One region of the Rahnella sp. BIGb0236 genome, then DNA from elsewhere that is predicted to be linked to it. Evidence: predicted binding sites of a transcription regulator. Region 1 holds the regulator's gene; the other holds the start of a gene.
What was found. The regulator ArgR, encoded in region 1, controls arginine synthesis, uptake and breakdown. The targets are predictions, from matches to a motif close to ANTGAATAAAAATACANT.
Positions count from the first base shown of each region.

Region 2: argC (N-acetyl-gamma-glutamyl-phosphate reductase) is a predicted target of ArgR. The motif match lies at 2,095-2,112, and genes of this name have one in related genera.

Region 1 covers NZ_SOAO01000006.1:243,984-248,785, forward strand. The annotation lists gene EDF78_RS14650 (helix-turn-helix transcriptional regulator) at 553-825, shown strand; gene mdh (malate dehydrogenase) at 871-1,809, opposite strand; gene argR (transcriptional regulator ArgR) at 2,278-2,748, shown strand; gene yhcN (peroxide/acid stress response protein YhcN) at 3,190-3,453, shown strand; gene yhcN (peroxide/acid stress response protein YhcN) at 3,655-3,918, shown strand; gene mpl (UDP-N-acetylmuramate:L-alanyl-gamma-D-glutamyl-meso-diaminopimelate ligase) at 4,226-4,802, opposite strand, start outside.
Region 2 covers NZ_SOAO01000015.1:102,193-106,994, reverse strand. The annotation lists gene argH (argininosuccinate lyase) at 1-23, opposite strand, end outside; gene argB (acetylglutamate kinase) at 110-883, opposite strand; gene argC (N-acetyl-gamma-glutamyl-phosphate reductase) at 1,016-2,020, opposite strand; gene argE (acetylornithine deacetylase) at 2,159-3,310, shown strand; gene ppc (phosphoenolpyruvate carboxylase) at 3,601-4,802, shown strand, end outside.

The DNA.
Region 1 (4,802 bases):
GATTAACACGAGCCAGTTAGAGAAACGTCTATTAACAGAAAGAAGATATTCAATTTTCAGGAATGAGTCTACAGCTGTATTTAAAAGCTTCCATGAATAATGTTTATCAACACGCTGATGAGTTCATTAAAAACCATTATTCAGAAAGAAATAAAAATTTCAAAAGAAGATTAAATTAAAACCCCTTATAAAACAACAAGAAACAGACAACCCCACTTTAAATCAGAAAAAACAGCGTCGTTAAACATTATTGAAAGAACACAATAAAAGATAACTCATTGATATAGAAAATGCATTTGATCGAAAAAACAGCATGTCATTAAAGGGTTCATTTTAATTTTGTTCAAAAAAATAATGATACATAGTCATGAATCACAAAAATCAAAATTAATTTACTTGTTTGTCTTAATTAAAAGAAGAAGGTATTTTCTAAATAAGGCAGATGAAGATTTTTAGGAAACATTGATGGAATATATATAAATGGAGAAAAAGATCTCATAACCGATATTTTAAAAATGAACGAGTGAAACCCATTTTGATAAGGATGACATCATGACGATAAGGACTGAGGACTGGCATCAGGCGGACATCATTGCCGCACTGAGAAAAAAAGGCACCACGCTTGCAGCGGTATCACGCTCTGCGGGGCTGAGTTCTTCCACACTTTCTAATGCGCTATCACGACCATGGCCGAAAGGCGAAATCCTGATTGCAGGCGCGCTGGGCATACACCCTTCGCTTATCTGGCCAAGCCGTTACTATGACCCGAAAACGTTTCAGATTATTGAGCGCCGTTGCCGCGTACCAGGAGAAAAACACGATTAGCAGAAAGCAAAAGCCGCCAGGTATCCGGCGGCTTTATTGCAAAAATCAGTGATTAATAAACTGTTCACCCAGCTCGATATCTTTACGCAGGATATCCAGCATTGAATCCAGTGACTGCTGTTCAAAGGCGCTGAGCTTGCCAATATCGATGAGCTCTGCGATACCATTTTTACCTAACAGGACGGGCTGGGCGAAGAATCGAGCATATTCGCCTTTACCTTCCACATAGGCACATTCCACAACATTGCTTTCGCCTTGCATGGCACGTACCAGCGATAAACCGAAACGCGCCGCAGCCTGACCCATCGACAGGGTCGCAGAACCGCCACCGGCTTTGGCTTCCACCACTTCCGTTCCGGCGTTCTGAATACGTTTGGTCAGCGCAGCGATTTCGCTTTCACTGAATGACACATCCGGGATCTGAGACAATAAAGGCAGAATGGTCACGCCGGAATGGCCGCCAATCACCGGCACGTCGATCGCTTCGGGTTGTTTACCCTTAAGTTCAGCCACAAAAGTATTTGAGCGAATGGCGTCCAGCGTGGTGACGCCAAACAGTTTGTTTTTATCGTATACGCCCGCGTTCTTCAGGACTTCAGCCGCGATCGCCACAGTGGTATTGACCGGGTTGGTGATCACACCAATGCAGGCTTTTGGACACGTCGTGGCAACCTGTTGGATCAGATTGCGGACGATCCCGGCGTTTACGTTAAAAAGATCGGAGCGATCCATTCCCGGCTTACGCGCCACACCTGCGGAAATCAGGACGATATCAGCGCCTTCCAGCGCCGGGGTGGCATCCTCACCACAGAACCCTTTAATGTTGACCGCAGTCGGGATATGACTGAGATCGACGGCGACACCCGGAGTAACCGGCGCGATATCATATAATGAGAGTTCGGAACCGGAAGGTAGCTGGGTCTTGAGCAGAAGTGCGAGGGCCTGACCGATACCGCCCGCAGCACCTAGAACTGCAACTTTCATCCTATACTCCTTTTTTATCATTAACTTATAAGTGTCGTGGATTTATTTTTAGTGTGACCTTAATCACTTATGCTGTTAAAAACAATCGCTCACTTGCAGAGAATCTGAGGTGGGTCGTTTAGAAAGTAAATAAACTCTCTAACGTCACCTTTTTACTGTCTTTTATGGCTTTTTGTCGGGAAGCTACACCATTAAAAGTAGCACCACAAAACCCACCAGGTTAATAAATGGTTAAATTCGCTCCAATGTGAGAGCTGAATCGAGATCATCAGCCAAACCGCCCGTTGCGCACCCGAAGTAACAGGCAATGCACAATTTTGGCATATTCATTACCTGCCGCTGTAAAGCATGACGCTGACATTCCTTGCTGGATGCAGAATTCGCGATCTGCGTCGTTGACCCGTGTTGCATAAAAATGCAATTATCTGCATAATCAACCCAACAACGATACAGAGACCAGGGTGCAAAATGCGTAATCCTGCTAAACAGGAAGATTTGATCAAAGCCTTCAAGGCGCTTTTGAAGGAAGAGAAATTCAGTTCTCAGGGCGAAATTGTGGTCGCACTTCAGGATGACGGTTTCGAAAATATCAATCAGTCAAAAGTCTCACGGATGCTGACCAAGTTCGGTGCCGTAAGAACCCGTAATGCCAAAATGGAAATGGTGTACTGTCTGCCGGCTGAAATTGGTGTGCCGACAACAACCAGTCCGCTGAAAAATCTGGTCCTGGATATTGATTATAACGACGCCGTTGTGGTGATCAGAACCAGTCCGGGTGCCGCACAGCTGATCGCGCGTTTGCTCGATTCTTTGGGGAAATCCGAAGGGATCCTCGGCACCATCGCCGGTGACGATACGATCTTCACCACGCCTGCACGCGGCTTTAGCGTCAAACAACTCCATGATGCGATCCTGAGTTTGTTTGAGCAGGAACTGTAATCTCAGTTATTTTGCCCGTCCTCACGCTTTCATTCTGTGCCTGAGGTCAGAAGAATCACGTTTCTGGCCTCATTCCTCTTCCGCCCTTCCCTTCTTTTATGTCCCTCAATGCCGTCAGACACGTCAGATCCACTGTTAACGATCTTCACAACACGCACATTCCCGTCACATAAATATTTCAACGATGTGATTCACTGCAAAAATGAGCACAAATAGTCAAATTCACTCAATCTATTGATTTTACGAAAAATTAACACAAAAAGAACACTTAATAGCCATTCTTTATTCCTTTTAGTTATTAAAAATACAAATAGGACACAGATAACCACCCAAATAACTATTAGCAAACTATTAATATTTAGAGTGACTAGATGTATACTCATTTCCGTGGTGTGAAGCACCGGACATTACCAACATAATAAAATCGACGAGGTCAAAATCATGAACGTTAAAACTACAATCGCAACATTAAGCATTCTCTCTGCACTGTCATTTGGCGCTTTTGCAGCACAACCTGTTAGTCAGGAACAAGCAGCAAATATGCAACCACGCGGTATGATCAGCGTCAGCGGCGTTGCCGGTGCCCCTTCTGATATCCGTCAGGCACTGTCTGATAAAGCCGATGCACAGGGTGCCAAAGCCTTCCGCGTGATCGAAGTACGTGAAGAAGGTAACTACCACGCTACTGCGGAAATTTACCAATAAGTCTCAGGTAAACGAAGCGAAGGGCCTGAATGACTCGGGCCCGCGCATTGCGCAATAAGACGGATTTGTCGCTGCCTCATCACGTTCCCGCCCGCTTTACGCGCGCCTGAACCCCGATATCACAGTCCTGATGAATCCAAATCTCAACCGACGTTGCTCTCTGAAAAAATGCACCAACGTCTGCGAATTCAGGAAATTATCATGAAAATCATTACAACTATTGCTGCCCTTAGCCTGCTGTCTGCTGTGTCTTTTGGCGCCTCAGCGGCCAACCTGATCACTAATCAACAGGCAGAAAACCTGCAACCAATGGGCGTGATCAGCGTCAGCGGTGTTGACGGTGCGCCAACCGATATCCGCCAGCAACTGTCTGATAAAGCCGATGCTAAAGGTGCAAAATCATTCCGCGTGATCGAGGCCCATAACGACGGTGCCTATCACGCAACCGCAGAAATCTATCAGTAAGATTTCCGGGGAGTCCCGTAACCGGGCCACTGTTTGAGTATTCATTGAATTAGCGTTACCGGGTTTCAACAGCCACTGATTGAAGAAACGAAACAGCGAAAATAAATGGCGCTGTTGAGGCTGGAAAGAGAGCAGACACTGCCACTGCCGTACTCTCTTGCTAACGATACCCTCGTCGTCCTGTCCGACGACACCCTTTGGCCCTCAATTTTTGAGGGCTTTTTTTTGCGTGAGATTTCACCCATCCCGCCAGAAACGCAAAAAAAAGCACAGCCTGCGCTGTGCTTCTCATTCATGGCATGCTGTTTTAAATCTGTTGTGCCGCGTCGGCTTTCGCTGCCAGTGCCGCCAGCAGTTTTCCATGAATACCGCCGAAGCCACCATTGCTCATCACCAGAATATGGTCGCCCGGCAGGGACGCTTTAATCACCATATCCACCAGTGAATCGACGTCTGCACTCCAGTGTGCGGGCTGGATGCAGTGTTCCGCCACTTCCGCCACCTGCCACGGAATGTGTTGCGGCTGTAACAGGAAGACTTCATCGGCGCGCCCCAGCGAAGGCGCCAGTTCATTTTTGCTCATGCCCATTTTCATGGTATTGGAGCGCGGTTCGAGCACGGCCAGAATACGTGCGGTGCCGCCGACTTTGCTGCGTAAGGCTGAAAGCGTCGCCAGAATCGCCGTCGGGTGATGGGCAAAATCGTCATAGACGCTGACATCATTTTCCACGCCGCGCAGTTCGAGACGGCGACGGGCATTGATGAAATCACCCAGCGCTTTGCAGGCATCTTCCGGCTTCACGCCGACATGACGTGCCGCGGCAATCGCCATCAGCCCGTTATGCATGTTGTGTTCGCCGACCAGATTCCAGTTCACCTGCCCG
Region 2 (4,802 bases), on a different contig from region 1:
AAACGTCCGCCCCAAAGTGCCATTTTCCTGCTCCTGAAATTTTTTATGCAAAAGGGCGCACTCTGCTGCGCCCTGACAAAAGTGTGTACCGGATACGCCGGACGATGCGTTACGCCAAAATGCGTGTGCCGATCGCGACGCCGTTAAACAATGCCGGCAATTGCTCGGCGTGACGCCAGCTGGCGATATCGACCGGACGTCCGAGAGAACGTGCGGCGTCCAGCGCAGCGTGAACTTTGACGATCATGCCGTCAGTGATAATCCCCTGATCGATAAGCTGTTCGGCTTTCTCCGCACTCATCTCAGGAATGCGCTGGCCTTTGCCATCGAGAATACCGCTCACATCAGACAGCAGGATCAGATCCGCGCCCAGCGTGGCCGCCAGCGCCGTCGCCGCCTGATCGGCATTGACGTTCATCAGTTCACCGGCAGCGGTGATACCGATAGAGCTGACAATCGGCAGGTAGCCTGCACCGTGCAGCGTGTTGATCAGCGCCGGATTACCGGCTTCGGCTTTACCGACATAGCCCAGTGATTCATCCAGTTGCGTCACGCTGACCGTGCCGCCGTCCGCCAGAGACAGCCCCACCGCATTGATGTGGTTTTTGACCGCCCAGGCCAGCAGGGTTTTGTTGGCGCTGCCCGCGAGCGCGCCAGTAATGATGTCAATCTGATCCGCCGGAGTCACACGCAGACCGGCTTTTTTCACCACCGGCAGATTCAGCTTTTTCATCAGCTCATCAACCAGGCAGCCGCCACCGTGAACAATGACCAGCGGGCGGTGATATTCCTGACGATAAGCCACAACCGCCATGAACAGGCGCTCAAGTGCTTCTTCATTGTCCAGCAACACACCACCTAACTTGATGACTAACGGATTCATAGCTGTTCGCGCCCCGACCGGTTGAGAATGTTAATTAATAACAATAGGTTTTGATTCAATCTACCACCCCTGCGCGTCTGAATAAACGCTCAGGGGCGGTTGTTTTCTGTTTACTGACAATCTGACGGAGGGTTAAAGCAGTGACTGCGTCTCAGGGAAACCGAAACGGATATTCATGCACTGAACCGCCTGTGCAGACGCGCCTTTCAGAACGTTATCTTCCGTCGCGACCACAATCAGATGCTCACCTTTCACCGCAAAACCGATATCGCAGAACGGCAGGCCGACCACGTCTTTCAGCGCCGGAACGCCTTTGGTGTACAAGCGCACCAGCGGTTTATCGTGATAGGCATTATGGAAAGCTTCCGCCACGTCCTGCTCCGTCACACCGGCCTTCAGACGGCAGGTGATGGTCGCCAGAATACCGCGCGGGAAATTACCCAGATGCGGAGTGAAAATCACCGGCACCCCAAGATGCTCGACAATTTCAGGATGATGACGATGATTGAACAATTTGTAAGGCTGAAGGCTGACTTCACAGAAGCTGTTGCCCAGCGTGGCTTTACGGCCCGCGCCGCTGACGCCGCTGGTGGCGTTGATCACCGGCCACTGGCTGTCGTTGAGCAACCCATTTTCGATAAGGGGTTTGAGCGCCAGCTGTGACGCAGTCGGGTAGCAACCCGGGACGGCAATCAGCTGTGCGTCTTTTAATTTGTCCGCCTGCCATTCGGCCAGGCCGTACACGGCTTTATCCAGCAAATCGGTATGCTGATGCTCAAAGCCGTAAAATTCGGTGTAAAACTCAGGTTTGCTGACACGGAAGGCACCGGAGAGATCGAAGACCACGCAGCCCGCCGCCAGGAACTGCGGCGCTAAATCGTGGCTGACTTCATGCGCCGTCGCCAGAAACACCACATCGACGCCTTTTGCGGCTTCCGCCACGTCGGTCAGCGGCCGGACCGGCAGATCGACGATGCCTTTTAATTGAGGATGCAAATCAGAAAGCAATTTTCCTGCATCTGCACTTTGCGCTGAAACCGTTAAACCGGTTATGTTCATATGTGGGTGGCGATTCAGGTATGCAGCGAGTTCAGCACCGGCATAGCCTGTGGCACCAACAATCAGCGTATTCAACATAGGGCTTGTTCACCTTCTCAATTTTTTGGGTAGGGGCCGGATGAATTTTTTCCGGTTTCCTTACGCGCTGGCTTATTGTATTTTTATTCACAATTATTGCATGAATATGAATACTACCCTAACTAAAGGCTGTCAACAGTGAAGATGAAATTACCTCCTTTTATTGAGCTCTACCGGGCGTTAATCGCAACCCCTTCCATCAGCGCCACAGACGCTGCACTGGACCAGAGCAATGAGACGTTAATCAATTTACTGGCAGGCTGGTTCGGTGATTTAGGCTTCAACGTCGAAGTGCAACCCGTTCCAGGAACGCGCCATAAATTCAATATGTTAGCCAGTACCGGTACAGGTGCGGGCGGTCTGTTACTGGCCGGTCATACCGACACCGTTCCGTTCGATGACGGCCGCTGGACACGTGATCCTTTCACCCTGACCGAGCATGAAAATAAGCTCTATGGTCTGGGCACTGCCGACATGAAAGGTTTCTTCGCCTTTATCCTCGATTCACTGCGCGATGTCGATCTGACCAAACTGACTAAACCGCTGTATATTCTGGCGACCGCCGATGAAGAAACCACCATGGCCGGTGCCAGCTATTTCTCCAAAAACGCCAGCATTCGTCCTGACTGCGCGATCATCGGCGAACCGACCTCCCTCAAGCCGGTTCGTGCGCATAAAGGCCATCTGTCCAATGCCATTCGTATCACCGGTCAGTCCGGCCATTCCAGCGATCCGTCGCGCGGCGTGAACGCGATTGAGCTGATGCACGAATCGATTACCCATTTAATGACGCTGCGCAATACGCTGAAAACCCGTTACAACCACAGTGGTTTCGTCATCCCGTACCCGACCATGAACTTTGGTTACATTAACGGCGGCGATGCGCCAAACCGTATCTGCGCGTGTTGCGAAATGCATATGGATATCCGGCCGCTGCCGGGTCTGACACTCACCGACATTGACGGTCTGCTGAATGAAGCGCTGGCACCGGTCAGCGAACGCTGGCCGGGACGTATTGTGATTGAAGAACTGCATCCGCCGATCCCGGGCTATGAATGTCCGCCGGATCACCCGCTGGTGCAGGTGGTTGAGAAGCTGTTAGGTGTGGAAACGGAAATCGTTAACTACTGCACCGAAGCGCCGTTTATTCAGGAACTGTGTCCGACGCTGGTGCTGGGGCCGGGTTCTATCGATCAGGCGCATCAGCCAGATGAATATATTGATACGGCGTTCATTAAACCGACTCGCGAGCTGATTTCTCAGGTCGTTCATCACTTCTGTTATCACTGATCCTGAATGTCGGATTGATGAAGAAACAATCAGGGCGCTCACGGGCGCCCTTTGATACTGTACAAACGTGCGATTAGCCAAACTGATATCGTCGCGGTTGTAATTAAATTTCAGCGACATGGCCAAAAAGACCATTTTTCACGTGAGTGATCGGGGGTTTTTGGGTTAAAACAGGGGCTGAATTTAAAAAGTGTGGCCAGGTTGGCAGGGTGAACGGGGCAAGAATGCCTGACGGGTGAAAGTTATTTACAGAATATAAAAATTAAACGAGAGAACGGGTCAGAGGTAATATGAACGAACAATATTCCGCAATGCGAAGTAATGTCAGTACCTTAGGTAAATTGCTGGGCGACACGATCAAAGATACGTTGGGAGAACATATCCTGGATCGTGTTGAGAAAATCCGTAAGCTGTCGAAATCCTCCCGCGCCGGAAACGAAGCGGATCGACAGGAGTTGCTGTCAACGCTGCAAAATCTCTCTAATGATGAGCTGCTGCCTGTTGCCCGTGCTTTTAGCCAGTTTCTGAACTTAGCCAACGTGGCTGAGCAATATCACAGCATTTCGCCGCACGGCGAAGCCGCCAGCAATCCTGAAGCGCTGGCCCAATTGTTCGATCGCCTGAAATCCAAAAATCTCTCTGACCAGCAGTTACGTGATGCCGTTGACCAGCTTTCTATCGAACTGGTGCTGACCGCGCACCCGACAGAAATTGCCCGCCGCACGCTGATCCACAAACTGGTGGAAGTGAATAACTGCCTCAAACAACTCGACCATAACGATCTGGCCGATTACGAGCGCAAACAGATCATGCGCCGCCTGCGCCAGTTGATCGCGCAGTCATGGCATACCGATGAAATCCGCAAAAACCGCCCTTCTCCGGTGGATGAAGCCAAATGGGGTTTTGCCGTTGTGGAAAACAGCCTGTGGGAAGGCGTGCCTGCTTTCCTGCGTGAACTGAACGAACAGCTGGAATCCTCGCTGGATTACAAAATGCCGGTGGAAGCAGTGCCGGTGCGCTTCACGTCCTGGATGGGTGGCGACCGCGACGGTAACCCGAACGTCACCGCCGACATCACCCGCCACGTACTTTTACTGAGCCGCTGGAAAGCGACTGACCTGTTCCTGCGCGATGTCGCGGTACTGGTGTCAGAACTGTCGATGACCGAATGCACGCCGGAACTGCGCGAACTGGCTGGCGGTGCGGACATCATCGAACCTTACCGTGAAATCATGAAACAGCTGCGTTCACAGCTGACCAATACCCAGGTGTATCTGGAAGCCCGTCTGAAAGGCGAACGTGTCGCGCGTCCTCACGATTTGCTGGTGAAAAATGACCAGCTGTGGGCACCGCTTTACGCCTGTTACCAGTCACTGCAAGCCTGCAACATGGGCATTATCGCCAACGGTCAGTTGCTGGATACCCTGCGCCGCGTGCGTTGCTTCGGCGTGCCGCTGGTGCGTATCGATGTGCGTCAGGAAAGTACCCGCCA